DNA from 3 places in the Streptomyces sp. NPDC052043 genome. Region 1 is predicted to be linked to each of the others. Evidence: riboswitches for the same ligand, from Rfam matches in the RefSeq annotation. Region 1 holds a riboswitch; each other region holds the start of a gene.

Region 1 (9,761 bases):
CCTGGACGAGGCCGACCAGATGTCCGACCTGGGCTTCATGCCCGAGGTCACCGAGCTGCTCGACCAGGTTCCGGCGGGCGGTCAGCGGATGCTGTTCTCCGCGACGATGGAGAACGAGATCAAGACCCTCGTCGACCGCTACCTGACCGACCCGGTCAGCCACGAGGTCGACGCGGCGCAGGGTGCGGTGACGACCATGTCCCACCACATCCTGATCGTGAAGCCCAAGGACAAGGCGCCGGTCACCGCGGCCATCGCCTCCCGCAAGGGCCGCACCATCATCTTCGTGCGCACCCAGCTGGGCGCCGACCGCGTGGCCGAGCAGCTGCGCGAGTCCGGTGCGAAGGCCGAGGCGCTGCACGGCGGCATGACCCAGGGCGCCCGCACCCGCACCCTGGCCGACTTCAAGGACGGGTACGTCAACGTCCTGGTCGCCACCGACGTCGCCGCCCGCGGCATCCACGTCGACGGCATCGACCTGGTGCTGAACGTCGACCCGGCCGGCGACCACAAGGACTACCTGCACCGGGCCGGCCGTACCGCCCGCGCGGGCCGTACCGGCACGGTGGTCTCGCTGTCCCTGCCGCACCAGCGGCGTCAGATCTTCCGCCTCATGGAGGACGCGGGCGTGGACGCCTCGCGCCACATCATCCAGGGCGGCGCGGCCTTCGACCCGGAGGTCGCCGAGATCACCGGCGCCCGGTCGATGACCGAGGTGCAGGCCGAGTCCGCGGGCACCGCGGCCCAGCTGGCCGAGCGCGAGGTCACCCACCTCGCCAAGCAGCTGGAGCGCGCGCAGCGGCGTGCGGCCGAGCTGCGCGAGGAGGCCGACCGGCTGGTGGCCCGCCTCGCCCGCGAGCGCGGCGAGACCGTGCCGTCCGAGGGCTCGGACGCGGTGGCCGGGGAGCAGGCGGTGGCCGAGGTGTCGGTGCCGGAGCAGCTGGCGGCGCGGGACGTCGACCGCATCGACCGGGAAGAGGGCGTCGAGCGCGTCGAGCGCGAGGAGCGTACGACGGCCTCGTCGTCGTACGACCGGCGTGAGAGGCGTGACGACCGCGGCGGCTTCAACCGGGACCGCGACCGGGACCGTGCGCCCCGTTCCTTCGACCGTCGTGACGACCGCGGCGGCTTCAACCGGGACCGGGACCGCGGTGACCGTGGCGGCTTCCGCCGTGACGACCGCGGCGACCGCGGTGGCCGTTCCTTCGAGCGGCGCGACGACCGGGGCTTCGACCGCCGTGACGACCGCGGTGGCTTCCGCCGTGACGACCGGGGCGACCGCGGTGGCCGTTCCTTCGAGCGGCGCGACGACCGCGGCGGCTTCAACCGGGACCGCGACCGGGACCGGGCGCCCCGTTCCTTCGACCGTCGTGACGACCGCGGCTCCTTCGACCGTCGTGACGACCGCCGTGACGACCGCGGCGGCTTCCGCCGTGACGACCGTCCGGCCCGGCGCGACGAGCGCGGCGGGCACCGCGGCAGCGACCGCCCGTTCAACCGCGACCGCCAGGGCGACCGCCCCGGCTTCCGCTCCGGCGGCCACGAGCGCCCCTACGGCCGCCGTGACGACCACCGCAGCGGCGGCTCCTTCGGCCGCCGCGACGACAAGCCGCGCTGGAAGCGCAACGGCTGACGCCGGCTGAACCCACCCCGCGGGGCCCGTACGACTCCTGTCGTACGGGCCCCGCGGTTCTTGGCCGCACCAAGATCTCCGGCGGCTGGAGGGGCTGCAAGAGGATCTTCTGGCCGCAACCGTCACCCGGTCACCGTCGATCACGGTGAACTTCCGGCCGGGCACCCCCGATACCCGATCGGCGACAGGCCCGCCTCCCGCTATGCTCAGGTAGGCAACATCGCCTGGGCCCTTAGCTCAATTGGCAGAGCAGTGGACTTTTAATCCATTGGTTGTGGGTTCGAGTCCCACAGGGCCTACCGGACCCCTCGGGGTCGGGACCCCCGCTGACCTGGTCAGACGGGGGTTCTGTCGTTTCTGGTCCCTGTCAGCTTCTGGGAACGGTTCTCCAGGTGGTCTGCAGGGCGGCGCCCACCTGGTCGGCCAGGGTGACGGCGACCAGGCGGGCCTCGAGGGGCGGGGTGTGGCCGGGGGTCGGCCGCAGGAGGTAGCGGCCGTGGAAGTGGCCGCCGGCGAGGACGCGCAGTTCGATGTCCTGGGCGGGCATGCCGAGTCGGTCGGTGTCCCACGTCCTGCGCCCGACGGTGAGGGAGCCGTCGGGTTCCAGGCGGGGGGCGTGGCCGAGCAGGGTGCCGTACTCGAAGCGGCAGCCGCGCAGATGGAGCAGGCCGACGAGTTGTGCGCGCACGACCTCCACCACCGCGTCGGGTGAGGTCGCCTCCCGGGCCAGCTGGGCCGCGTGGTGGATCTGGGCGAGGTAGCCGGCGTCGGTGATGGTGACGACTTCCAGGCGCCGGGCGCGGGCCGCCAGTTGGGAGACGGTCAGTGCGACGGCGAGCAGCACGACGGCGGTGGTGATGTCGGCGGTGCCCGCGATCGTGAGCCGCTCGTAGGGGGCGGTGAAGAAGAAGTCGAACCAGACGGCCGCGGACACGGCGGCGAGGACACCGGCCGGCCGGTGTCCGAGGGCCGCCGTCGCCACCACGACCACGACGAGGGCGAGGGCGACGACGGTGTTGGGCAGACCCGCGCGGAAGGGCAGCAGCACCGCGCTGACCGCGAGCGGAGCCACGAGGGCGATGACGATCGCAACGGGCCCTCTGGCGAGGTGGTCGGTCATCGTGGGCACCTCCTGCCTGCCTCTTCCGGTGTAGCAGGACGCGAGCGGCCCCGGGTGACCTTTAACAGCTCTCTTGCGCTGTATTCGGTGGTTTGCGGGGGATCCTGCCTCCGGAGTTCCGAAGGCGACGTGAGGACGGTGGAGCCGTGGGTGCGAGTGCCGAGGGCGCGGATCGGGGTCGCACCGCCGGGCGGGTCGTGGGGAGACGGCAGGAGAGGGACCGGCTGACGGTGCCGCAGGGGCTGGCCGCGCTGTCCCTGGACGCGCTCGCCTCGGTGGCCTACGGGCCGGAGGCGATCGTGGTGGTGCTGGCGACGGCCGGCAGCCGGGGCCTCGGTTTCACCCTGCCGGTCACGCTGGCGATCGTGGTGCTGCTGGCGGCGCTGACGTTCTCCTACCGGCAGGTGATCGCCGCGTTCCCGAACGGGGGCGGCGCGTACGCGGTCGCGGGGCGCCATCTGGGCCGGCGGCTCAGCCTGGTCGCCGCCGCCTCGCTGATCATCGACTACGTGCTGAACGTGGCCGTGTCGGTCTCCGCCGGCGTGGCCGCGCTCACCTCCGCCTTCCCCGTCCTGTACGGCGACCGGGTGGTGTTGTGCGTGATCGTGCTGGGGCTGATCACGGCGGTCAACCTCTACGGGGTCGCCGAGTCCGCCAAGGTGATGTTCGCTCCCACCGTGGTGTTCATCGCGGCGATCGCCGCGGTCATCGTGGCCGGGCTGGTGCGCCGCACGCCGGCGGTCCCGCCCGTCCATCCGGCGGCCCCGACCGTCTCCGCGGTCGGAGTCCTGCTGCTGTTGCGGGCGTTCGCCTCCGGCTGCTCGGCACTCACCGGAGTGGAGGCCATCGCGAACGCCGTCCCCACCTTCCGCACCCCGAGGGTCCGGCGGGCGCAGCGCACCGAGGTCGCGCTCGGCGCGCTGCTCGGGGCCATGCTCATCGGGCTGTCGTTGCTCATCGGCAGGTTCCACGTCGCACCGAGCGGCACCAAGACCGTCCTGGCGCAGCTCACCGAGGCGTCCCTGGGCCACAACGCCGGGTTCTACGTCGTGCAGTTCGCCACCATGACGCTGCTCGCCCTCGCGGCCAACACCTCCTTCGGCGGCATGCCCGTCCTGACCTCCCTGCTGGCCCGCGACAACCATGTGCCGCACGTCTTCGGGCTGCGCGCCGACCGGCAGGTCTACCGCTACGGCGTCGTCGTGCTCGCCGCCGCCGCCCTGGTCCTGCTGGTCGTGGCCCAGGGCGACACCCAGAAGCTGGTGCCGGTCTTCGCCATCGGCGTGTTCATCGGCTTCACCCTCTCCCAGGCCGGCATGGTCCGGCACTGGCACCTGGACCACGGTCCCGGATGGTGGCGGAGGGCGGCCGTCAACGGCCTCGGGGCACTGCTGACGCTCGCGGCCCTGGTCATCGAACTGGTCGCGAAGTTCCACGAGGGCGGCTGGCTGGTCTTCGCCGCGGTCGCCGTCCTGGTGACCGTGTTCGAGTCGGTGCACCGCACGTACCGGCGTATCGGCGCGGCCCTGCACCTCGGCGAAGTCCCCGCACGGCCCGAGCCGCGCCACACGGTCGTCGTCGTTCCCGTCGGCGCCGTCAACCTGCTCACCAGCGAGGCCCTCAGCGTCGCGCTGTCCCTGGGCGACGACGTCCGGGCCGTCACCGTCGTGCACCCCGAGGACCGCGACGCCCCTTCCGCCGACGAGGTTCACGCCGCCTGGAACGCCTGGCAGCCCGGTGTCCCCCTCACCGTGCTGCACAGCCGCACCCGGTCCCTGACCCGGCCCGTCGTCGACCATCTGCGCGCGCTGTCCGCCCAGGAGCGGCAGGACCGGATGGTGGTCCTCATCCCGGAGATGCATCTGCCCAGGCCCTGGCAGCGGCTTCTGCAGAACCAGCGCGGCGTCGTCCTGGACCGCGCCGTGCGCCGCCACACCGACGCCGTCATCTGCCGGCTGCGGTTCCGCGTCCACCTCGAGCACTGACCATCGCCGAGACCACTGCCCCGCACCGACCGGTGCGCGGCCCGCCCGCGTCGTGTGCGCGGCTCCGCCACGGTGGTGCCCCGTCTCCGATCGGCGGTGTCGGTCAGACTGGAAGCGAGTCCGCCGTCGAGAGAGAGGGCGTCGATGCCCCACCCGTACGTCCTGCTGTCCGCCGCCGTCTCGCTCGACGGCTACCTGGACGACACCGGCCCCGAGCGCCTGCTGCTCTCCAGCCCCGCCGACTTCGACCGGGTCGACGAGGTACGGGCGTCGGCCGACGCGATCCTGATCGGCGCCGGCACCCTGCGGGCGGACAACCCGCGGCTGCTGGTGAACTCGCCCGAACGGCGGGCCGCCCGTCGCGCCGCCGGGAAGCCGGAGTACCCGCTGAAGGTCGCGGTCAGCGCCTCCGGCGAGCTGGACCCCCGGGCGCCCTTCTGGCACACCGGCGGCGAGAAGGTCCTCTACACGACCGACGAGGGCGCGCTGCGGCTGCGACGCGCGGGCCTGGCCGCCGACGTCGTGCCGCTGGGCGCCGAACTCGGCTGGCCCCGGCTGCTCGAGCACCTGCACGACGTACGCGGGGTGCGCCGGCTCATGGTCGAGGGCGGCGGGACGATCCACACACAGCTGCTCCAGCAGCGGCTCGCGGACGAGGTGCAGCTCGTGCTCGCCCCCCTGTTCGTGGGGGACCCCGGCGCGCCCCGGCTGTTCGGGCCCGGGGGCTACCAGGGCGGGCGGCTGCGGCTGGTGGAGACGCGGACCATCGAGGACGTCGTCCTCGTGCGCTACGAACCCACCGCCCCCGGCCCCGCCGGCCGCGCCGCCCCGGCCGACCGGCACTGGCTCCGGATCGCCTGCGAACTGGCGGCCCACTGCCCGCCGTCCAGGACGGCGTTCAGCGTGGGCGCCGTGGTGGTCGCCGCCGACGGGACCGAACTCGCCCGCGGGTACTCGCGGGAGGGGGGCGACCCGGTCGTGCACGCCGAGGAGGCGGCCCTGGCCAAGGTCGACCCGGCGGATCCGCGACTGCCGGAGGCCACGGTGTACAGCAGCCTGGAGCCGTGCGCCCGCCGCGCCTCCCGGCCGCGTCCGTGCGCCCGGCTGATTCTGGACGCCGGGGTGCGACGGGTGGTGACGGCGTGGCGGGAGCCGGACACGTTCGTCGAGGGTGCCGACGGGACCGGGGTGCTGGCGGCCGGGGGCGCGGACGTCGTCGTGGTGCCGGAGTTCGAGGAACGGGCCAGGGAACCGAACCGGCATCTGCTCGGCTGAGCGGGACCTCGTCGCACGGCCGGGAACCGGGTGACGGACGGCGTGGAAGTGAGCTGGGTGCGAGCAGCCCCGCGGATGGCATATACTGGTGACACAACGACGCGGGGTGGAGCAGCTCGGTAGCTCGCTGGGCTCATAACCCAGAGGTCGCAGGTTCAAATCCTGTCCCCGCTACTGAAACTCAGGGCCGGAATCTGATCAATGGATTCCGGCCCTGAGTGTTTGGCGGACGTGCGGGTTCTCCGGCACAGGCGCGGACTCTCCCGTATGTGGAGTCAACTCGTCCGGTTTTCGGTGCTCATGGACCATAAGGTCGGGCCGCGAGGTGGAGCGATCAAGCCGAACGGCTTGGAATACAGGCCCCGGGTCTATTAACGTTCGATAACGCAGCACGGTCGTCCCAGCCGTCACAAGAGGCGGCTCCGTGCGCGCACGCCGAATCCCGCAAGGGAACCGGGGAACCACTAACTTGGGGTGAATCGGGCGTAACTGCCGTGTTTCGCATGGCTTGTTTACGCGCGTAGGAGACCTTCCCGCTCCGAACCCGTCAGCTAACCCGGTAGGCGAGACGGAAGGAAAGGAGTACGCCTTCGTGGCGTCCAACCCGCCTGCTCCGGAAGCCCCGTTCACGCCGAGCCGGCAGTACGGAGAGACCTTCGGCTACGACAGCCGCCGCGCCGACGAGGGCCCCTGGGAGGAGTGGAACCCCACCGCGGATTCCGTCCGTCCCGTGCGCGGCCGGCACCGCGTCGCCAAGCAGCGCGGCGGCGGACTCGCCCGCAGCTCCACCGTTCTCGGCGTCGGTGTCATCGCCGCCGTCGGCGCGGGCGGCATGGCCAGCGCCAACAGCGCCAAGCCGCCGGTGTCCATCTCGCTGCCCGATCTGCCCTCCGTGGGCTCCCTGTTCGACCACTCCTCCGACGCCCCCGAGGGCTCGTCGACCGCGCTCAGCAGCGTCGGCGTGACCACCGCCGAGGCCGAGGGCGGGACCGCGGACGCCGGCGAGGTGCTGCGCAACCGGATCATGGCGCAGGCCGAGCAGCAGCAGGTCCAGATCGAGGCCAAGGCCCAGGCGGACGCCGAGGCCGCCGCCACCAAGGAGGCAGCCCAGGCCGCCTCGAAGGCGGCCGAGGAGGCCGAGGCCAAGGCCACCGCCGCGAAGCAGAAGGCGGAGGAGGAGGCCAAGCGGAAGGCCGAGGAAGCCAAGCGGAAGGCCGAGGAGGCGCGGCTGGCCGAGCTGGCCAAGCAGTACACGCTGCCCACCTCCTCGTACACGATCACCTCCACCTTCGGTCAGGCCGGCTCCATGTGGTCCTCCGGCTACCACACCGGCCTCGACTTCGCGGCGCCCACGGGCACCCTGCTCAAGGCGATCCACACCGGCACCATCACCGAGGCCGGCTGGGCCGGCGCCTACGGCTACCGCACGATCCTCACCCTCGACGACGGCACCGAGCTCTGGTACTGCCACCAGTCGTCGATCAACGTCAGCGTCGGCCAGCAGGTCAACACGGGCGACGTGATCGGCCGCGTGGGCGCCACCGGCAACGTCACCGGGCCCCACCTGCACCTGGAGGTCCACCCGGGCGGCGACGCCACCGGCATCGACCCCGGGGTGTGGCTGCGCGACAAGGGCCTCACCCCCTGACGCACACGCCCCACCCCGCGACGTACGCGGACCGGTCTCACCCCTGACGAGACCGTGAGGCCGGTTTGCGCAACTTTTGCGGCCGGACGCGGCCCGGTGAGGAATGGGCCGCTCCGGCGCGGTTGTTGATGTTGCACATGACTTCTCTACGCAAACTGGGTTCGTCCGATCTCGAGGTCTTCCCGCTCGCCCTCGGCGGCAACGTCTTCGGCTGGACCGCCGGCCAGGAGCAGTCCTTCGCCGTCCTCGACGCCTACACGGCCGCCGGAGGCAACTTCGTCGACACCGCCGACTCCTACTCCGCGTGGATCGAGGGCAACCACGGCGGCGAGTCCGAGACGATCATCGGCAGGTGGCTCAAGGAGCGCGGCAATCGCTCCGACGTCGTCATCGCCACCAAGGTCAGCCAGCACCCCGACTACCAGGGGCTGAGCGCCGCCAACATCAAGGCCGCGGCCGACGCCTCCCTCCGGCGCCTGGGTACGGACCACATCGACCTTTACTACACGCACTTCGACCGGCCGGACGTCCCCGTCGAGGAGATCATCGGCGCGCTCGACGAGCTGGTCAGGGCGGGCAAGGTGCGGCACATCGCCGCCTCCAACATCTCCGCCGAGCGCCTCCAGGAGTCCCTGGACCTCTCCGAGCGCGAGGGTCTGGCCCGGTACGTGGCGCTCCAGCCGCACTACAACCTGGTCTCGCGCGACACCTACGAAGGCGGGCTCCAGAACGTCGCCGAGCGGTCCGGCCTGGCCGCCGTCCCGTACTTCGCGCTCGCCTCCGGCTTCCTGACCGGCAAGTACCGGCCCGGTACGACGGTGGACAGCGCGCGGGCGCAGGGCGCGGCCAAGCACCTCGAGACCGAGCGGGGCCGCAACGTCCTCGCGGCCCTGGACGAGGTCGCACGGGCCCATGACGCCGAGGTCGCCACGGTGGCCCTGGCCTGGCTCGCCGCACAGCCGACGGTGGCCGCCCCGATCGCCTCGGCGCGGACGGTGGAACAGCTCCCGGCACTGCTCGGGGTCGCCGAGCTGCGGCTCACGGACGAGGAGCTCGGAAAGCTGACGCGGGCGTCGGCGTAGCTCCCCGTCCCCCGGGACGGAACAGCCGGCGCTACGGCTGTGTCCGGTACGGGTTGTACGCGGGGGACGGCGTCAGGTGCGCGGGGTACGGCGTCGCCGGTCCGTACGGCGGCCCGTACGACCCGTGCCCCAGCGGCCGCGGGTGCACCCCGTACACGCCGTACACCCCGTACCCGGGCCAGGGTGGCGCGGCCATGGGCGTGGTCATCCTGGCCGCGTGGTCCAGCGCGGGCTGCGCCACCTCCCGCCTGCGCCACAGCTCGCGCAGCAGCTCCCGCTCCCGTACGGCGAAGTCGGCCCCGGCCCGTCCCCGGCGCCCCCGGTGCCGGAGGCAGGCCAGCTGGGTCGCGTACACCTCGTACTGGGCGACCGTCCGCGCCGCCTGCCTGCCGAGGTGGCGCCGGGCGTGCTCGCGGGCCAGCCTGCGCGCCCGCATGGAGGCCAGGGCGAACGGTTCGGCCGGGGTGAGCCAGCCGGCGGCGGTGTACGCGGGCAGCTCCTCGCGCACGGTCCTCAGCTCGCGCTGCCGGGTCCAGACGACCAGCCAGGTCAGCAGGCCGAACGCGGGCACCATGATGGCGGCGTACACCGCGAGGAAGCCGTACTCGCCGAAGGTCGCCGAGCCGTTCCACAGGGCGTGCATGCCCATCGCGAGCAGCAGCCCGGCCGGCGGCGGCAGCAGGCGCCGCAGCCGACGGCCCCCGGACGTCGCGGCGATGCCGAAGCCGATGCCGGTGAGCACGGTGAACATCGGGTGCGCGAACGGCGACATGACGACGCGGACGAAGAAGGTCGCCGCGGTGACGGAGGCGATGCCCCGGTCACCGGTGAGCTGGTCGGCGCCGAAGGCGTTGCCGAGGTAGAGGATGTTCTCGGTGAACGCGAAGCCGGTCGCGGTCACCCCGGCGATGACGACCCCGTCGACGACGCCGGTGAAGTCGCGCCTGCGGAAGAGGAAGACCAGCAGGACGGCGGCGGCCTTCGCGGACTCCTCCACGACCGGCGCTATCACGGTCGC
Region 2 (9,761 bases), on a different contig from region 1:
TCCTCGTCTGTGAGGTCGAGGCGTACGCCGCCGAGGTCGGCGCGGTGCCGCAGGTGCGGGGCGGTGGCCTTCAGGGCGACGGGGTAGCCGAGGGCGCGGGCGGCTTCCGCGGCGGCGTCGGGGGTGGGGGCGGGCAGGGCCCGGCGCACGTGGATGCCGTACCGGCCGAGCAGCTCGCAGGTCTCCTCCGTGCCGAGCGTGAGGCCCTGCCCGCGCTCGAGCAGTCCGCCGATGAACGTGGCGGCGCCCTTCTCGTCGATGTCCTCGTACTCCGGCACCTTGCCCGGGTTCGCGGCCTCCCTGCGCCACTGGCCGTACCGGACCGCCTCGGCGAGGGCCCGCACCGCGCGCTCGGCGGCGGGATAGGCGGTGACCAGACGCGTCCCGGTGCGAACCGGCTCGGGCGCCGCACCGGACGGCACCACGGACGCGGGTCCCGCGCCCGTGGCCGCGGCCCTTTCGGACACGGCGGGGGCCGGTCGCCGGGGGCCGGGACCCGGCTGCGATCCCGCGCCGAAGGCCTGGCCGTGACCGGAGACGCGGCCCTGGCCGCGGACATGGCCGGAACCGGGGGCGTGGCCAGGAACGCGGGCGTGCTCCGGACCGGGGGCATGACCAGCAACGCCGGTGTGCTCCGGACCAGCAGCACGACCAGGAACACCGGTGTGCTCCGGACCGGAGGCATGACCACGAACACCGGTGCGTTCCGGACCAGCAGCATGACCAGGAACACCGGTGTGCTCCGGACCTCGCTGCGGTCCTGTGCCTGCCTTCGGGCCCGTGCCGGTCTCCGGGTTCGGGTCGGCCAGGGAGGCCGCGTCCACCTGGTGGGTCGGCTCCGGCCCGAGGCCCGCGCCCGCCCGCGGTCCCGCGCCGGGCTCAGGGCCCGCAGGGGAAGCCGCGCTCGCCCGGTGGCCCGGGCCGGCCGGGGAGGACGGGGAAGACGGGGTGGGCCGGGGGGTCGTCGGCGGTGGGAGCAGGGGGGTCGCTCCCGGCTGGGGTCCCGGGCCGGGCGGCGGGGCGGTGCTGGTGGCGGCGGACAGGGCCTCCGCCAGCCCGCCGAACTCGACGTGCACGACCAGGACCGGCTTGCCTGGCACCTCCTGCGCGGCCGAGCGCAGCGCCTCGGCCAGGGCGGCGTTCTCGGCGGCCCCCTCCCCCAGCGCCGGTATCAGCGTGACGACCACCGCGTCGGTGGTCTCGTCGGCGAGCGCCCGGGACAACGCGATCCGGAAGTCCTCCGCCGAGGCCCCCGTCGTCAGGTCCCGCGGCGGCTGGGGGCGCAGCCCCTCCGCGAGACAGCGGTCGTAGGTCAGCACGCCCAGCGACTCGGAGTTGCCGAGGATCGCCACGCGCGGCCCCGGCGGCAGCGGCTGCCGGGCGAGCAGCAGGCCGGTGTCGACCAGTTCGGTGATGGTATCGACCCGGATCACACCGGCCTGCCGCAGCAGCGCGGACACCGTCGCGTGCGGCAGCCGCGTCGCCCGTACCGCGTGCCCCTGCGGGGCGGAGCCCGCGCTCTGCACCACGACCAGCGGCTTCACCGCCGCCGTGCGCCGGGCCAGGCGGGTGAACTTGCGCGGGTTGCCGATGGACTCCAGGTACATCAGGGCGACGTCAGTGTCGGGGTCGTCGTACCAGAACTGCATGACGTCGTTGCCGGAGACGTCCGCCCTGTTGCCGGCGGACACGAAGGTCGACACGCCCGTGACCCCGGTGACCCCGCCGCCGCGCCGGTGCAGCCGGGACAGCAGCGCGATGCCGATGGCCCCGGACTGGGCGAACAGACCGATGCGGCCGGGCCGCGGCAGCTCGGGGGCGAGGGAGGCGTTCAGCCGGACGTCCGGCGAGGTGTTGATGATCCCGAAGGTGTTGGGCCCGATGATCCGCATGCCGTACGTCCGCGCCTGTCGCACGAGCGCGCGCTGCCGCTCACGTCCCTCGGGGCCGCTCTCCGCGTAGCCCGCGGAGATCACGACGAGGCCCTGCACGCCGTGCTCGCCGCACTCGGCGACGGCGTCCGGGACGTGCTCGGCCGGCACGGCGACGACGGCGAGGTCCACGGGCCCGTCGATGTCCCGCACCGAGCGGTGGGCGGGCACCCCGTCGATCTCCTCGCGGTCCTCGCCGAAGGCCCGGTTCACGGCGTGCAGCCGGCCCGTGAACCCGGCGTCGCGGATGTTGTCGAGGATGCCGCGGCCCACGCCGCCGCGCGCGCGGCCCACGCCGATGACGGCGACCGAGCCGGGCGCCAGGAGCCGCCGTACCGACCGGCCCTCGGCCCGCTGCTCCCGTGCGCGCTGCACGGCCAGCGAGCGGTCGGTCGGCTCGATGTCGAACTCCAGGCGTACGACGCCGTCCTCGAAGCTGCGCTTCTGGGTGTACCCGGCGTCCGTGAACACCTTGATCATCTTGGTGTTGGCCGGAAGCACCTCGGCGGTGAAGCGGCGGATGCCACGCTCGCGGGCGACGGCCGCGATGTGCTCCAGGAGCGCGGAGGCGACCCCGCGTCCCTGGTGGGCGTCCTGCACCAGGAAGGCGACCTCGGCCTCGTCGGAGGGCGCCGAGGCGGGCATGCCGTCCACGCCGACGCGGTCGTAGCGTACGGTGGCGATGAACTCGCCGCCGACCGTGGCCGCGAGTCCCACCCGATCCACGAAGTCGTGGTGCGTGAAGCGGTGGACGTCCTTCGCGGACAGACGCGGGTAGGGCGCGAAGAAGCGGTAATACTTGGACTCGTCCGACACCTGTTCGTAGAAGCTGACCAGATGGTCGGCGTCGTCGGCGGTGATGGGGCGGATCCTCGCGGTGCCGCCGTCGCGCAGCACCACGTCGGCCTCCCAGTGGGCGGGGTACGCGTGCCGGTCCGGCGAGGTCTGCATGCGCCCCAGCGTACGGCTCGCGTCCGACAGCGGCGCGAGGCAGTCTGTGGAGGACACCCATCGGACCGAGGCCGCGGTCCGATGCCACCCGGAGCGGCGCACGCGCCGCTCCGGACCTGTTCCACATATGGAAAACTGGTCTAGACAACCCTGATCACCTGAAGGGCAGCAACACATGGCTGAGCGCCGCGTCAACGTCGGCTGGGCCGAGGGTCTCCACGCCCGCCCCGCCTCCATCTTCGTCCGGGCCGCCACGGCCGCAGGCATCCCCGTGACGATCGCCAAGGCCGACGGCACGCCCGTCAACGCGGCCTCCATGCTGGCCGTGCTCGGCCTCGGCGCCGAGGGCGGCGAGGAGATCGTCCTGGCCTCCGACGCCGACGGCGCGGACGCCGCGCTGGACCGGCTGGCCAAGCTGGTCGCCGAGGGGCTCGAGGAGCTTCCCGAGACGGTCTGACCGGCAGGACCGGTGAAGCACCGAAGCCGTGCCGCCCCGTCCGGGCGGCACGGCTTCGCCGCGTCGGCGCAGGGAATCAGACGTGGACGCCGTGCTTGCGGAGGTAGGCCACGGGGTCGACGTCGGAGCCGTAGTCCGGGGTCGTACGGGCCTCGAAGTGCAGGTGCGGTCCGGTGACGTTGCCGGTCGCGCCGGACAGGCCGATCCGCTGGCCGGGGACGACCCGCTGGCCCACGGAGACCGCGATGGACGACAGGTGCCCGTACTGGGTGTACATGCCGTCGGCCATCCTGATCACGACCTGGTTGCCGTACGCCCCGCCCCAGCCGGCGTCGACGACGGTGCCGAGGCCGACCGCGTGCACGGGGGTGCCGCTCGCGGCGTGGAAGTCGACACCGGTGTGGGTGCCGGAGGACCAGAGGGAGCCACCGACCCGGTAGCCGGTCGATATGTAGGAGTCGAGGATCGGCGTCACGAAGGCGTTGAGGCGCTTGCGCTCGGCCTCGCGGGCGGCGCGGGCCTTGGCCTCGCGCTCCTTCGCCGCCCCCTCCGCGGCCTTCTTGCGCGCGACCGCCTCGGCCTGCTTGCGCGCGGCGGCCCGGTGCTGGGCGACGGCCTGGGCCTCGATCTTCTCGGCGACGCTGTCGCCCAGGGTGACGACCGGGGTGAGGCCGGTGTCCTCGAGGGCGGGAACGTCCGCGGCGAGGGCCGGGGCGGCGAGGGTGCCGATGACACCGGTGGTGGCCAGGGCCGCGACGCCCGCCGCGCGGGCGGTGGTGCGGTGCATCCGGCTCGGCCGTCGGTGCTTCCCGGCGGCACGGGTGAACGCCATGGAGACGTGGGTCCTTTCCTTCCCTGTCGCCTACCGGGTTAGCTGACGGGTTCGGAGCAGGAAGGTCTCCTACGGCGCCGCGCGTCGCGCTGACGGCCGATTCACCCCAGGGACGGTGGGTCCCCGGCTCCCCTGGCTCGCGCCGTACGGGGACTCGGCGATGACTGTCCGGTGCCGCGGACGCGGCGCACTGCCCGACGAACAGCCGGACCGACGCTAGACGGGGCCGCTTTCAATCCCCAAACGGATCAGATGTTTTGTAGCGCACACCACAGGGCAGACAGGCGATCTCCCCCTCAATTCGGACAACACCAGGACAACACAGGGCCCTGGTGACGCTTCGGTCACCAGGGCCCTGTGCGCGCGTGTGCCCCTCGCCGCGCTCGGCGGCGGCGAGGCGGGCCTCTACTCGGCCGCGACGACGACGACCCGGCCGACGCCCAGGGCCTCGACGGGCTCCTTGATCTGCGCCGCGTCACCGACGAGGACCGTCACCAGACGGTCCACCGGGAACGCGTTGACGACGGCCGCGGTGGCCTCCACCGTGCCGGTCGCGGCGAGCTGCTGGTAGAGCGTCGCCTGGTAGTCGTCGGGCAGGTGCTGCTCGACCTGGTCGGCCAGCGTGCCGGCCACGGCGGCCGCCGTCTCGTACTTCAGCGGCGCCACACCGACGAGGTTCTGCACAGCGACGTCCCGCTCGGCGTCGGTGAGGCCCTCCGCGGCGAGCTTGCGCAACACCGTGAACAGGTCGTCCAGGGCCGGGCCGGTGTTCGGGGTGTCGACCGAGCCGCTGATGGCAAGCATCGCGGCGCCCGACCCGTCGGGGGCCGACCGCAGCACCTGACCGAACGCCCGCACCCCGTAGGTGTATCCCTTCTCCTCGCGCAGGACGCGGTCCAGGCGGGAGGTGAGGGTGCCGCCGAGGCAGTAGGTGCCGAGCACCTGGGCGGGCCACACGCGGTCGTGCCGGTCGGGACCGATCCGCCCGATGAGCAACTGCGTCTGGACGGCGCCGGGCCGGTCCACGATGACCACACGGCCGGTGTCGTCGGCGGTCACCGGCGGCACGGGCCGCGGCTTGGCGGGCAAGGCGGTCCAGGCGCCCAGGGTCCGGCTCAGCAGCTCGTCGAGGTCGACGCCGGTGAGGTCGCCGACGACCACGGCGGTGGCCGTGGCCGGGCGCACGTGCCGGTCGTAGAAGGCGCGCACGGCCGCCGCGTCGATGGCGCCGACCGTCTCCTCGGTGCCCTGGCGCGGACGCGACATGCGCGCGTCGGCCGGGAAGAGCTCCTTGGACAGCTCCTTGGCGGCGCGGCGGGCCGGGTTGGCCAGCTCGTGCGGGATCTCGTCGAGCCGGTTGCGCACCAGCCGCTCGACCTCGGAGTCGGCGAACGCCGGCGCCCTGAGGGCGTCGGACAGCAGGCCGAGACCCTTGGCCAGGCGGGAGGCCGGGACTTCCAGGCTCAGCCGTACGCCGGGGTGGTCGGCGTGCGCGTCGAGGGTGGCACCGGCGCGCTCCAGCTCGGCGGCGAACTCCTCGGCGGAGTGCTGGTCGGTGCCCTCGGAGAAGGCCCGCGCCATGATCGTGGCGACGCCGTCCAGACTGGCCGGCTCCGCGTCCAGGGGTGCGTCAAGGAGCACCTCGACGGCGACGACCTGCTGGCCGGGGCGGTGACAGCGCAGCACCGTCAGGCCGTTGTCCAGCGTCCCGCGCTCGGGTGCGGGGAACGCCCACGGCTTGGCCGCGCCGGCCCGGGGCTGGGGGTGGAACTCCATCGTGGCGAGCTCGGTCACTTCGCCGCCTCCTCGGTCTCGTCGGTGGCCGCGGCGTCCGCGTCCTGGGCGTCGTCCTGCGCGTCGGCGGTGGTCGGCTCGTAGACGAGCACCGCGCGGTTGTCGGGGCGCAGACGGGACTTGGCGACCTCCTGAACCTCCTCGGGCGTCACCTCCAGGACGCGCTTGACGGCGGTCAGGGCGAGCTGCGGGTCGCCGAACAGGACGGCGTAGCGGCACAGTTCGTCGGCGCGGCCGGCGACCGTACCGAGGCGGTCCAGCCACTCGCGCTCCAGCTGGGCCTGGGCGCGCTCCATCTCCTCGGCCGTCGGGCCCTGTTCGGCGAACCGGGCGAGCTCCTCGTCGATGGCCGACTCGATGACGGGGACCTCGACGTCGCCGGAGGTCTTCACGTCCAGCCAGCCCAGGGAGGGCGCGCCGGCCAGCCGCAGCAGTCCGAAGCCGGCCGCGACGGCCGTACGGTCGCGGCGCACCAGCCGGTTGTAGAGCCGGGAGGACTCGCCGCCACCGAGGATGGTGAGCGCCAGGTCGGCCGCGTCGGACGCGCGCGTGCCGTCGTGCGGCAGCCGGTAGGCGGCCATCAGGGCGCGGGCCGGGACCTCCTCCTCGACGACCTCGCGCAGCTGCCCGCCGATGACCTCGGGCAGGGAGCCGTCGCGGGGCTCGGGCTTGCCGTCGTGGGACGCGATGGAGCCGAAGTACTTCTCGACCCAGGCGAGCGTCTGCTCCGGGTCGATGTCGCCGACGACCGACAGGACGGCGTTGTTCGGCGCGTAGTACGTGCGGAAGAACGCGCGCGCGTCCTCCAGGGTGGCCGCGTCCAGGTCCGCCATGGACCCGATCGGCGTGTGGTGGTACGGGTGGCCCTCCGGGTAGGCGAGGGCGGTCAGCCGCTCGAAGGCGGTGCCGTAGGGGACGTTGTCGTAGCGCTGGCGGCGCTCGTTCTTGACGACGTCGCGCTGGTTCTCCATGGACTCGTCGTCCAGCGCCGCGAGCAGGGAGCCCATGCGGTCGGCCTCCAGCCAGAGGGCGAGCTCCAGCTGGTGGGCGGGCATGGTCTCGAAGTAGTTGGTGCGCTCGAAGCTGGTGGTGCCGTTGAGCGAGCCGCCCGCGCCCTGCACCAGCTCGAAGTGGCCGTTGCCCTTGACCTGGGCGGAGCCCTGGAACATCAGGTGCTCGAAAAGGTGAGCCAGGCCGGTGCGTCCCTTGACCTCGTGGCGCGAGCCGACGTCGTACCAGAGGCACACCGCCGCGACCGGGGTCAGGTGGTCCTCGGAGAGCACCACGCGCAGGCCGTTGGCCAGCCGGTGCTCGGTCGCTGTCAGGCCGCCGGATCCTGCTTCGGCTGCGGCCGTGTGACCCTTGGGCATGTACGTCCCTTCGATCGCGGTGGCGGTCTGCGAACCGCCCTTTTCCTGCCGGTCCTGCCACTGTATGCAAGCGTGTGGACCCCTGGCGAAGTTCCCACGGTCCGTACGCCGAGAGCGAGACGGAAAGCGACGCGCCCCGGCGGCACCCGGGAGCGGGACGGGTCGCGAGGACGGGCGCGGACGGGCGGGAGGGCGGCCCGGAGGCCGGACGGGACCCCGGAACGCGCCCTGTGGGGACGGGGCGTGGTCCGGGTTGTCAGCCGGGCGGTCCACAATGGTCGGCGTCAGATCCCGTCACGCTTCAGCAAGGAGCCGGCAGCGATGGCCCGCCGCAGCACGAAGACCCCGCCGCCCGACGACTCGTACGAGGAGAGAATCCTCGACATCGACGTCGTCGACGAGATGCAGGGCTCCTTCCTCGAGTACGCGTACTCGGTCATCTACTCCCGCGCGTTGCCGGACGCCCGGGACGGACTCAAGCCGGTGCACCGCCGCATCGTCTACCAGATGAACGAGATGGGCCTGCGTCCCGACCGCGGCTACGTGAAGTGCGCCCGCGTCGTCGGCGAGGTCATGGGCAAGCTGCACCCGCACGGCGACGCGTCGATCTACGACGCCCTGGTGCGTCTGACCCAGCCCTTCTCGATGCGCGTCCCCCTGGTCGACGGCCACGGCAACTTCGGCTCGCTGGGCAACGACGACCCGCCGGCCGCCATGCGGTACACCGAGTGCCGGATGGCCGAGGCCACGGGCCTGATGACGGAGTCCATCGACGAGGACACCGTCGACTTCGCCCCCAACTACGACGGCCAGGAGCAGGAGCCGGTGGCGCTGCCGGCCGCCTTCCCGAACCTGCTGGTGAACGGGGCCTCGGGCATCGCCGTCGGCATGGCCACGAACATGCCCCCGCACAACCTCAACGAGGTCATCGCGGCCGCCCGCCATCTGATCCGCCACCCGAACGCGGACCTGGACGCCCTGATGCGGCACGTCCCGGGCCCCGACCTGCCCACCGGTGGCCGGATCGTCGGTCTGTCCGGGATCAGGGACGCCTACGAGAACGGCCGCGGCACCTTCAAGATCCGCGCGACGGTCTCGGTGGAGACCGTGACCGCCCGCCGCAAGGGCCTGGTCGTCACCGAGCTGCCCTTCTCCGTGGGCCCGGAGAAGGTGATCGCCAAGATCAAGGACCTGGTCGGCTCGAAGAAGATCCAGGGCATCGCCGACGTCAAGGATCTCACCGACCGTGCGCACGGCCTGCGCCTGGTCATCGAGATCAAGAACGGCTTCGTGCCGGAGGCCGTCCTGGAGCAGCTCTACAAGCTGACGCCGATGGAGGAGTCCTTCGGCATCAACAACGTCGCCCTGGTCGACGGCCAGCCCCTCACGCTCGGCCTGAAGGAGCTCCTGGAGGTCTACCTCGACCACCGCTTCGACGTCGTACGCCGCCGCAGCGAGTACCGCCGGGGCAAGCGGCGCGACCGACTGCACCTGGTCGAGGGTCTGCTCACCGCGCTGGTGGACATCGACGAGGTCATCCGTCTGATCCGCGCCAGCGAGAACTCCGCGCAGGCCAAGGAACGCCTGATGGAGCGCTTCTCGCTGAGCGAGGTGCAGACCCAGTACATCCTCGACACCCCGCTGCGCCGCCTGACCAAGTTCGACCGCATCGAGCTGGAGGCGGAGAAGAGCAGGCTCACCGCGGAGATCGAGGAGCTGACCCGGATCCTGGAGTCGGACGCGGAGCTGCGCAAGCTGGTCTCGGCCGAACTGGCCGCGGTCGCCAAGAAGTTCGGCAACCCTCGGCGCACCATGCTGCTGGAGGCGGGCGCGGCCCCGGCTGCCGCGGGGCCGCTGCAGGTGGCGGACGACCCGTGCCGCGTCATGCTGTCCTCGACGGGCCTGCTGGCCCGCACGGTGAGCGGCGAGCCGCTCCCGCGGGACACGGACGGCAAGCGGCACAAGCACGACGTGATCGTCTCGGCTGTCCCGGCGACCGCCCGAGGCGAGGTGGGCGTGGTGACGTCGGCGGGCCGCCTGCTCCGCGTGAACGTCGTCGACCTGCCCCAACTGCCGGAGACGGAGTCTGCGCCGAACCTCTCCGGCGGCGCTCCGCTGGCCGAGTTCGTCTCCCTGGAGGACGACGAGACCGTGGTGTGCCTCACCACGCTGGACGAGTCCTCGCCGGGCCTGGCGCTCGGCACCGAACAGGGTGTCGTCAAGCGGGTCGTCCCCGACTACCCCTCCAACAAGGAGGAGTTGGAGGTGATCACGCTCAAGGAGGGTGACCGGATCGTCGGGGCGGTCGAGCTGCGCACCGGCGAGGAGGACCTGGTCTTCATCACGGACGACGCCCAGCTCCTGCGCTACCAGGCCTCCCAGGTCCGCCCGCAGGGCCGCGCGGCCGGCGGCATGGCCGGCATCAA
Region 3 (9,761 bases), on a different contig from region 1:
GGTCCTGGTCGGCGGGCGTGGGCCGTTCCGGTTGCGGGTTCGGGTCGGCCGGGCTTGCGTCCATCGCCGGGGGCGGGCCGAACACCCCTGTGGGGGCGACGGCCGTGCCGAAGGGCGTGTCGCTCGGCAGTTCCGGCGACGCCGGCGAGGCGAACGCCGGTGCCGCCCCGGTGGACGGCGCCTGCGGCTCGGGAACCGCCCGCAACGGGAAGGTGGGCGCGTTCCCGGCATGCGGGGTCCTGTCAGCCGCCCGGGGCTCGCGAGGCGGTTCCGCGAGCTGCTTCAGGACGTGCGTCACCCTGTCGTCCTCCGGCCGCGCGGCCGGGCCCGGTCCGGGTACGCCGGCCGGCGGGTCCGGCGGTGCCGTGCGCAGGGGCTCCGCCGCGAACGCGCTGGAGCCGTCGGTGCGGACCTGGAGGGGGACGACGTAGCCGATGCGCTCGTCGGTGACCGTGGCGAGGACGGGGTGGCCGCAGGTGAGGGCGATGCGGTGGAGGTGGTCCAGGACGGCCTGCTGGACCTCCTCACCGGGAGCCGGGTGGACCGGTACGCCGCCGACCGAGGCCCCGGCGCCGTCCGCCGGCACATGGACGGCGACCGGCGTCGCCACGGGTGCCGCCGGCTGCGCGGCGCGCTCGTGTTCCCGCTTCTTCCCGCGGCTCAGTCGAGACATCGGCTCCCTCACTCGGACGAGTGTGCCATCCGGTCGTTCGCGTCCATTCGAGTCTCTCCGCCCGCCTGCCCTGCCCGCGTCACCACGACGTCACAGACTCGCACCAGGAACCGTGCTCCTGTGACGCGGGTAACGTTTCGCGGGCGAGGATCGCCGGGATGGCGCGGAAGGGGGACGGAAATGCGAACAAACGCACGACAGGGACCGGAGATCTGGGTCCGCGGACCGGTGCCCGACACCCGCGCCGAGCCCGACGGGTGGGAGGACAGGCTTGAGCGGCCCGCAGGCCGGTCCGTCACGCCCCGCCGGTTCTCCTGGCTGGCCACCCACGGCGGCGCGGGCACGACCACGCTCGCGGTCGTCTACGGGGGTCATGACTGCGGACGCGCCTGGCCGGAGCCCGGCGCCCCCACGTCGGTCCTGCTGGTCGCCAGGACCCACGCGGCCGGGCTGGACGCCGTTACCCGGGCCCTGGAGGTGTTCCGCAGGGGCGAGGCGCCCGCCGGGCTCGACCTGGACGCCGTGGTGCTCGTCGCGGACGCGCCGGGACGGCTGCCGCGGCGGCTCGCCCAGCGGGTGAAGCCGATCGAGGCCGTGATCGACGTCTACCGCGTCCCGTGGACGGAGGCCTGGCGGGTGGGCGACCTGAGCGGGGCGCCGCCGCGGGAGAGCGAACCACTGGCCCGTCTCACCGGGGTGGGGAGGACCCGCGCGGGCGACCCCTGACCCCCTGGCGCGGGCAGCCCCTAGGCCGTGATGTCCTTCGCCGTGAACCGCGCCCACGCCGCCGAGCCGAACACCGCCGCGTACAGGGCCTGCAACTCCAGGTTCTTCAGCAGGCCGTCCCAGTAGACCGGCTCGCGCATGAGGTCGGCGAAGGACAGCCAGTAGTGGGGGAAGAGGTACGGCTGGATCGCGTGCAGCTGGGGGATCTGGTCCACGATCTGAACGGTGATCAGCAGGCCCACGGTCGTGGCCATCGCCGCGATCCCGCTGTTGGTCAGCGTCGAGACGAACAGGCCGAGTGCGGCGAGGCCGATCAGGGAAGCGGCGACGACGAGGGCGATCAGCACCGCCCGGCCCAGTCCGTCGGCGAAGCTGATCCGCGTGCCGGAGATGGTCGTCAGATCGCCCAGGGGGAACAGCAACGCGCCCACGAGGAGCGCCGAGACGGCGACCACGAGGGTGGCGACCAGGCAGAAGGCCATCGTCGTGGCGTACTTGGCGAGCAGCAGGCGGGTGCGGCCGGCGGGGGCGACCAGCAGATAGCGCAGGGTGCCCGCGTTCGCCTCCCCGGCGACGGCGTCACCCGCGATCACGCCCACGGCCATCGGCAGGAAGAACGGCAGGGTGGCGGCCAGTGCGGTGAAGACCAGGAACAGTCCGTTGTTGGTGACCTGCGCGATGAACGCCGGTCCCTCGCCGCCCCCGCCGCCGACCGACGAACCGTCCCGCGTCTCGATCCTGACGGCCACCCCGACCAGGACCGGCACACCGGCCAGCACGCCCAGCAGCGCGAGAGTGCGCCAGCGCCGGAAGGTGGTCACCAGCTCGCTGCGCAGCAGTCCGAAGGTCCACAGCGGACCGGGGGCGCGGACGGCCCCGTCCGCGGTCCGCCCCGGCGAGACCTCAGCCCGCGACATCGAAACCCTCCCCCGTGAGTGCCACGAACGCGTCCTCCAGCGAGGCCCGTTCGACCCCGAAGCCGCGGACGCGCACGCCCGCCGTCACCAGCGCGGCGTTCACGTCGGCGAGGTCGCGCTCCGGGGGGTCGCCGGTCACCCGGCCCTCGCCCACGACGACGTCGCCGGCGCCCTGCTCCTTCAGCACGCGGGCCGCCTCCCCCGTGTCGGGCGTGGTCACCACCAGCCGGCCGCGCGCTCCCGCGGCCAGCTCCGCCACGGCGCCCTGGGTGATCAGCCGCCCCTGCGCCATGACCGCCGCATGGCTGCACACCTGCTCGATCTCGTCCAGCAGATGGGAGGAGAGGAACACGGTCGTCCCGTCGGACGCCAACTCCCGGACCAGGGAGCGGATCTCCCGCATGCCCTGCGGGTCGAGACCGTTGGTCGGCTCGTCCAGGACGAGCAGTCTGCGCGGCTGGAGCAGCGCGGCGGCCAGGCCCAGACGCTGTTTCATGCCCAGGGAGTAGGCCTTGGCCTTCTTGCCCGCCGCGGCCGTCAGGCCCACCCGGTCCAGGGCGGCCGCGACCCGGCGGCGCCGGGTGCGGGGGTCGGCGGTCGGGTCGGCGGCGTCGTAGCGCAGCAGATTGTCCCGGCCGGAGAGGAAGCCGTACAGGGCCGGGCCCTCGATGAGCGCGCCGACGTGTGGGAGCACGGTGCGCGAGGACCGGGGCATGGGGCGCCCCAGTACCCGCGCCGTGCCGGACGTGGGCTCGATGAGTCCCATCAGCATGCGGATGGTGGTGGTCTTGCCCGAGCCGTTCGGGCCGAGGAAGCCGAAGACGCTGCCCGCCGGGACGGTCAGGTCGAGGCCGTCGACGGCGAGCTGTCCGCCGCGGTAGCGCTTGGTGAGCCCCCGCGTCTGGATGACGCCGTCGTCCTCTTCGTCCATCGGCTCCCCCGATCCCTCGTGCCCGTCGGTCCTTACTTCCCGGCGTTCGCCGCCTTCACCAGCGTGTCCTTGGTGACGGCACCGACGTACACCTTGCCGTTGTCCGTGATCAGGGCGTTGACCAGGCGGGTGGAGAAGACCGTGCCCTTGCCGAACGTGCCGCTGACCTGGTCGCCGAGCGAGTCGAGGAACCCGCTCAGGTCGCCCTTGCCGGCGGACGACGGGACGCCGCCCTTGGTGCCGGTGTCGAACACGGCGATGGAGTTCCAGCCCTTGCCGAGGACCTTCGGACCGTTCTCGGCCAGGCCCTTCTCCTGCGTACCGGGCTCGTGGAACGGGCGGCCCGGGCCGGTCTTCCGCCCGCTGTCCTTTCCGGCGTCCTTCCTGGCGGCCTTGTCCGCGTCCTTCCCCTCGGTGATCTTCGCGCCCTTGGGCGGGGTGAAGTCGAAGGTCGAGGCGGCCGGCTTGGCGAAGCTGATCCGGGTGAAGCCCGCGTCCAGCACGGCGGCGCCGCCGCTCGCCGGGGTGAGCGTGAACTTCAGCGGCAGCCCGGTCTTGGCGTCCACCGCGATGCTGATCACGCCGACCGTGGTGCCGGAGGCGTGCTTCGGCTCGATGACCAGCCTGTAGGCGTCGCGTCCGGCGACCTGCGCGGTGCCGTCGACCTTCACCGAGGTGGTGTCGTCGACCGACTTCAGGGCCTCGTCGGCGAAGTTCTTGGGCGTGGCGGGGGCCTCGCCCCGGTGCTTGCCGGCGCTGTCGCCCGCGGTGCTGTGGAAGACCTCGTTCGACTTGCTGTCGTAGCCCCAGACGTCCTTGCCGTTGTGGATGAGGCTGTACTCGGCGGCGCTCTCGATCAGCGAGACCTTCTGCCGGTCCTCGCCGTCGGACGCGACGCGCAGGGTGTGCGTGCCGGAGGCCAGCTCGGGCAGCTTTGACGCCGGGTCAGCCGACGAACCGTCACCACCCCTGGCCGCGCCGGAGGCCAGGCCGCTCTCCAGGCCGCCGAGGTTCGGCAGGCCGAGGTCCGTGCTGACCTTGACGGTGCCGGACAGGTGCTGGACGTCCGACTGGGCGATTTTCTCTATGAGTTGCTGTGCGCTGATCTTCGGCAGGTCGGGGTCGCCGGACGCGGCGAGTGCCGGGACGAGCCCGATGGTCGCCGCCGCCACCCCCACCACCGTGACCGGGACGACGTAGCGCGCGGCCTTGCGGCGCCCCGCGCGCAGGTCGTCGGCTTCGGATCCGTTCGGTGCCATGTGTGCCCTACCTCCGTCTTCGGCGGCGGCTGTCCTTCTGCACGGGGATGTCACCCTCAGCCGCCATTCTCACCCAGATCGGTGAGGAGTGGTGTGTGGTCCGTGGTGTCCATCTGACCAAATCGGCCGGGTGAAAGCGTCAGACCGCGGAGCCAACTCCGTGTACGCCTGCGGTATGACACGCGAAGGGCGACGCCTCCCCCACCCCGTAGGGGTCAGGGTGGAGAGCGCCGCTCGAAGGGGCCGCCCGGCGGGGGCCGCCCGGCGGGGGTGTCCGGCGGGGGTGTCCGGCGGGGGTGTCCGGTGAGGTCGCGGAGCCGGACAGGCGTCAGCCGGCCCGGTGCACCACCGCGTCGCAGAGCTGGAGCAGCGCGGCCTTCGCGTCGCACTCCCGCAGCGGCGCCAGCGCGGCCCGCGCCTCCTCGGCGTAGCGCACGGTGTCCCGGCGGGCCTGCTCCAGTGCCGGGTGCACCCGCAGCGCCGCCAGCGCCTGAGCGTGCCGCGCGTCGTCGGTCAGGTCGGAGTCCAGCAGCTCGCACAGGGCGGTGTCCTCGGGCAGCCCCAGCCGGGCCGCGCGCTCGCGCAGCCGCAGCACCGGCAGCGTGGCGATGCCCTCGCGCAGATCGGTGCCGGGCGTCTTGCCCGACTCACGCGAGTCGGAGGCGATGTCCAGGACGTCGTCCGCCAGCTGGAAGGCGACGCCCAGCCGCTCGCCGTACTGCGTCAGCACGTCCACGACCGTCTCGTCGGCGCCGGACATCATCGCGCCGAACCGGCACGACACCGCCACCAGCGATCCGGTCTTGCCGCCCAGCACGTCCAGGTAGTGGTCGACCGGGTCCCGGCCGTCCTGCGGCCCGGCGGTCTCCAGGATCTGCCCGGTGACCAGCCGCTCGAACGCCACGGCCTGCACCCGCACGGCCTCCGGGCCGAGATCGGCGAGGATCTGCGAGGCCCGGGCGAACAGGAAGTCGCCGGTCAGGACCGCGACGGAGTTGCCCCAGCGGGTGTTGGCGCTGGCCACCCCGCGGCGCACGGCGGCCTCGTCCATCACGTCGTCGTGATAGAGGGTCGCCAGGTGGGTCAGCTCCACCACCACGGCCGACGGCACGATCCCCGGCGCGTACCGGTCCCCGAACTGGGACGCGAGCATCACGAGCAGCGGCCGGAACCGCTTCCCACCAGCCCTGACGAGGTGCTGGGCGGCCCCCGTGATGAACGGGACCTCACTCTTGGTGGCTTCGAGCAGCCCTTCCTCGACAGCCGCCAATCCGGCCTGGACATCGGCTTCGAGAGCCTGGTCCCGCACGGTCAGCCCGAATGGCCCGACGACGGTCACGAGGGGTCTCCTGTCTGCTGGTGTCTGCTGGGATTACACGGTTTGTCGATAGGTCGCTGCCCTCACTCAAGTCAGCGTATCCGGTCACGTTTCGATCACCGATATCGCCCACCTATACGGGTCAGGCCACATCACCCGACGTGACCACCGTCACGCACCCGCCCCACGGCTCCCTCCGCGCTCACCCATGCGGTCCGATTTGCCCCTATTAGGGTTTCAATTCTCTTTAGTGGTAATTGCCCGTCAGGCGCCCACCCCGTGAGTTGGGTCACGCCGCCCTCCGTTCACGCCACCCCTCGCACTCCTTCACATTCCCTTTACGCACAGCCGAGTTGAACCCTGGCAGCCACAAAGGATCAAGCACCACATACACGCCGGACCAAGGTCAAATAGGGCGATGTGTGATTCCGGCACTTGTTCGGGACATCTGGTCTCGCATACGTTCCCGGCCATCGGGCGGAACGCCGAATCCTGCCGCCGCCCGTAACCCCAACGACCGAACGAACCATGGCAGGAGCGGGGGACCCAGGTAAGTCGCCGGGCCGGGCTCGTACGTCCTACGTCGTACGCCGCGCCGGAACGGCTCGGGGTGAAGCCGCGCCCTTCGGGGCGCGGCCGGGCACCTCCCCGCCCGAACCCGACAGCTCACCTCGCAGGCGACGGAGAGGAACACCCCCATGCCTGCAAACGGCCAGCGCCGCTCCACCCGTACCGCCCGCCTCGTTCGCGCCCTCGCCGTCACCGGCACCGGCGCAGCAGTCCTCGCCGTGCCGCTGCTCGGCGCGACGACCGCGTCCGCCGCGACCCCGGTCTCGTCCAACGCGACCACCCTCAAGACGGCCTCGAACCTCGGCTACCCGAACAACCTCGACGGCTGGATCCGGGCCTCCCTCCAGGTCATGGCCGAGAAGGGCATCCCGGGCTCCTACAACGGCATCTACCGCAACATCATCCGCGAGTCCTCCGGCAACCCGCGGGCCATCAACCTCTGGGACTCCAACGCGGCCAAGGGCATCCCGTCCAAGGGCCTGCTCCAGGTCATCGACCCGACCTTCAGGGCCTACCACGTGAACGGCACGTCGTGGGACATCTACGACCCGGTCGCCAACATCACGGCCGCCTGCAACTACGCGGCCAAGCGGTACGGCACGATGGACAACGTCTACAGCGCCTACTGACAGGTCCGCTGCCGGCCCACACACCGGCTAGCCAAGCAATCGTTCGAGGACGACGGCGATGCCGTCGTCCTCGTTCGACGTCGTGACCTCGTCGGCCACCGCCTTGAGCTCGGGGTGGGCGTTGGCCATGGCGACCCCCCGGGCGGCCCACCGGAACATCGGGATGTCGTTGGGCATGTCGCCGAAGGCGAGGGCGCTCTCGCGGCCCAGTCCCAGGTGTTCGGCGGCCAGCGCCAGTCCGGTCGCCTTGGTGATGCCGCAGGGTTGGAGTTCGACGGTCCCGGGTCCCGACATGGTGACGGTGGCGAGGGAGCCCACCGCACCGCGGGCCGCCGCCGCCAGCTCGTCGTCGGACAGCACCGGGTGGCGCAGCAGCACCTTGCTGATGGGCGCGCGCCACAGGTCGTCGCGCCGTTCGACCCGTACGGCGGGCAGCGCCGGGTGCGGCATGAGATACCCCGGCTCGATGAGCGTGAGCCCCTCGGCCCCGTCCTGGTCGACCGCGGCGTACACCTCCCCCACCTCCGCCTCGATCTTGCCGAGCGCGGTCTCGGCCTGTTCCCGGTCCAGGGTGACCGACCACAGCAGGCGGTCGCTGCCGGCGTCGTAGAGCTGTGCGCCCTGACCGCACACCGCGAGTCCCGTGGTGCCGAGGACGCCGAGCAGTTCCCGCACCCTCGGCGCCGGCCGTCCGGTCACCACGAGGTGCCGGGCACCGGCGGCCGCCGCCCTCGCGAGCGCGGTGAGGGACCGCTCGGAGACGGTGTCGTCGCCGCGCAGCAGCGTTCCGTCCAGGTCGGTGGCGATGAGGTCGAATGCGAGGGCGGCCATGATCAGAGAATACGGATGCCCCGGCCCGCCGACTCGACCGGAGCCGGACCACCGCGGTGGTCACCGTTTTCCCGGCTCCGTCCCCTCCAACTCCCTTACTGATGAGGGCGCTTGAGCGTGACCGGCGAGGTGGCGCTCGGCCGTGCGTCGCCGCGGGCCGGCCGGCCGGCCGTCGTGCCGCCGCGGCGGTTGGTCCGCCACAGCTGATAGAGGTGCCGGGCGCCCGGCCGCACGAAGCGCGCGAGCATCGTGACGAACGGCAACGGGTCGTCCCCCGCGAACCAGGCCAGCTCCGTGCCGCTCGCCCTCGCCGGCGCGTGCGGCGTCGTGTAGCCGCTGCGACGGTAGGCGAGGAGGGCGGGCAGGTCGATGTTCTCCACGACGTACCGGTGGCCGGCGCGCTGCCCGCCCTCCGGAACGGGGCGGCCGGTCAGGTCGAGGTGCATGGCCCGTACGACGTCCACGCCCGCCCCGCTCTCGAAGAGCCGGAACTGCGCGCCCATCCGCGGATTGAAGTCGAGGAGCTTGTACTGCCCGTCGCGCCGGTCGAAACGCAGGTCGAGGTCGACGATGCCGGTGAAGCCGATCTGCTTGATGAACCGTGCGGCGAGGTCGGCGAGTTCCGGGTTGTCGACGACGTACGCGTTCGCCGTCATACCCGCGTGCGGCGGCCAGGAGCGGACCTTGACACCGGTGAACATCGCCAGCGGGCTGGAGTTCCGGTCGAAGTAGGCGTGCACGATCCAGTCCTCGGCCTCCTCCCGCGGCAGGTACTCCTGGAGGATCACGCCGGGCCGCTCGCCCCAGTCGCGGGCCAGGGCCAGCAGGCCTTCGCGGGTGTTGATCCTCGTGGTGCCGTTCACCGCGGGGCTGCTGCGCCGCACGAACGCCTCGCGGTTCTTGGCCACCACCGGGAAGCGGGTCTTCTCGGCGAACGCCACGATGTCGTCGTACGACTGCGGGAAGGCGGCCGCGGGGCTCGGGATGCCGTGTTCCACGCACAGTTCGTGCAGGCCCTGCTTGCTGGCCAGACGGCGCGGCAGGCAGGGGGCGACGGGCGGGAAGAGGAAGGGGCCCCGGAGCGCGTCCTGGTGCTCGGCGATCAGGACCGCGGCCTCCTCGTCGGTGGGCACCAGGACGGTGGGCCGGCCGATGCGGCGGCCGATCCGCAGCAGGCCCTCCACCAGACGGTCCGCGCCCTCGGTGCCCCTGGTCGGCCAGACGAACGCGCGTTTGAGATAACGGGAGGAGGCCGCCGGCGTGTAGGCGTCCTCGGTGATCGCGTACATGGGCACGCCCAGGCGGCCGAGGCTGCGGATCGCGCCCACCCCGCCGTGGTGCAGCGGGTAGTCGCCGAACTTCACGATCAGGCCGGGGACCTCACGGTCGGCCCGGAAAGGCACACTGACGGCATTCCTGGCCACGGGTCCCCCCACGTGTCCCCCCTATGGAGCGGACCCACCCCGTCCGCGTCCTCAGAGGACGCTAAGCCGGAATTACCCCCTCCCACAAGACCAATTCGGGCATTGCAAACTCTTTAGGCCCTGCCCAAGACATGGGACGCCCCCGTAACGTGTGGCCCGATCACATGGAATTCGGGAAAGGAAGGCAGCACCCATGCCCCCCTTCGAGGTCCCCGAGGGCGACCCCTTCGGTCCGCACAACCTTCCCTACGGCGTCTTCTCCCGCGCCGGGTCGACGGAGAGGACCGTGGGCGTCCGGCTCGGCGACCACGTGCTCGACGCGGGGGCGGCGGCGCGGGCGCTCGGTACTCCCCACGCCGGCCTGCTCGCGCAGCCGAACCTGAACCCGCTGCTGGCCGCGGGCCGCGCCGCGTGGTCCGACGTGCGGCGCGCGCTGACCTCGTGGCTGACGGAGCCGGCCCACCGGGAGACCGTCGCCCCCTT

Evidence for each region. Region 1 has a riboswitch for cyclic di-AMP ahead of ACIHCX_RS19085 (M23 family metallopeptidase). Riboswitches for the same ligand answer to the same signal wherever they lie in the genome.
Region 2: another riboswitch for cyclic di-AMP. It lies ahead of ACIHCX_RS05240 (M23 family metallopeptidase); the one in region 1 lies ahead of ACIHCX_RS19085 (M23 family metallopeptidase).
Region 3: another riboswitch for cyclic di-AMP. It lies ahead of ACIHCX_RS25105 (transglycosylase SLT domain-containing protein); the one in region 1 lies ahead of ACIHCX_RS19085 (M23 family metallopeptidase).

What each region holds. Positions count from the first base shown of each region.
Region 1 is NZ_JBIUBT010000006.1:466,736-476,496, forward strand. Features, by position in the region: gene ACIHCX_RS19055 (DEAD/DEAH box helicase) at 1-1,633, shown strand, start outside; tRNA gene ACIHCX_RS19060 (tRNA-Lys) at 1,860-1,932, shown strand; gene ACIHCX_RS19065 (DUF4118 domain-containing protein) at 2,001-2,753, opposite strand; gene ACIHCX_RS19070 (APC family permease) at 2,900-4,738, shown strand; gene ACIHCX_RS19075 (dihydrofolate reductase family protein) at 4,883-6,013, shown strand; tRNA gene ACIHCX_RS19080 (tRNA-Met) at 6,114-6,187, shown strand; cyclic di-AMP (ydaO/yuaA leader) riboswitch at 6,437-6,594, shown strand; gene ACIHCX_RS19085 (M23 family metallopeptidase) at 6,606-7,661, shown strand; gene ACIHCX_RS19090 (aldo/keto reductase) at 7,799-8,743, shown strand; gene ACIHCX_RS19095 (PrsW family intramembrane metalloprotease) at 8,775-9,761, opposite strand, start outside.
Region 2 is NZ_JBIUBT010000002.1:100,584-110,344, reverse strand. Features, by position in the region: gene ACIHCX_RS05250 (GNAT family N-acetyltransferase) at 1-2,882, opposite strand, end outside; gene ACIHCX_RS05245 (HPr family phosphocarrier protein) at 3,058-3,339, shown strand; gene ACIHCX_RS05240 (M23 family metallopeptidase) at 3,416-4,171, opposite strand; cyclic di-AMP (ydaO/yuaA leader) riboswitch at 4,184-4,341, opposite strand; gene ACIHCX_RS05235 (M16 family metallopeptidase) at 4,577-5,965, opposite strand; gene ACIHCX_RS05230 (M16 family metallopeptidase) at 5,962-7,335, opposite strand; gene ACIHCX_RS05225 (DNA topoisomerase (ATP-hydrolyzing) subunit A) at 7,657-9,761, shown strand, end outside.
Region 3 is NZ_JBIUBT010000010.1:194,981-204,741, forward strand. Features, by position in the region: gene ACIHCX_RS25075 (tetratricopeptide repeat protein) at 1-673, opposite strand, end outside; gene ACIHCX_RS25080 (DUF6668 family protein) at 854-1,399, shown strand; gene ACIHCX_RS25085 (ABC transporter permease) at 1,420-2,316, opposite strand; gene ACIHCX_RS25090 (ABC transporter ATP-binding protein) at 2,303-3,247, opposite strand; gene ACIHCX_RS25095 (outer membrane lipoprotein carrier protein LolA) at 3,280-4,506, opposite strand; gene ACIHCX_RS25100 (polyprenyl synthetase family protein) at 4,835-5,845, opposite strand; cyclic di-AMP (ydaO/yuaA leader) riboswitch at 6,330-6,517, shown strand; gene ACIHCX_RS25105 (transglycosylase SLT domain-containing protein) at 6,523-7,023, shown strand; gene ACIHCX_RS25110 (HAD family hydrolase) at 7,051-7,854, opposite strand; gene ACIHCX_RS25115 (ATP-grasp domain-containing protein) at 7,950-9,257, opposite strand; gene fahA (fumarylacetoacetase) at 9,472-9,761, shown strand, end outside.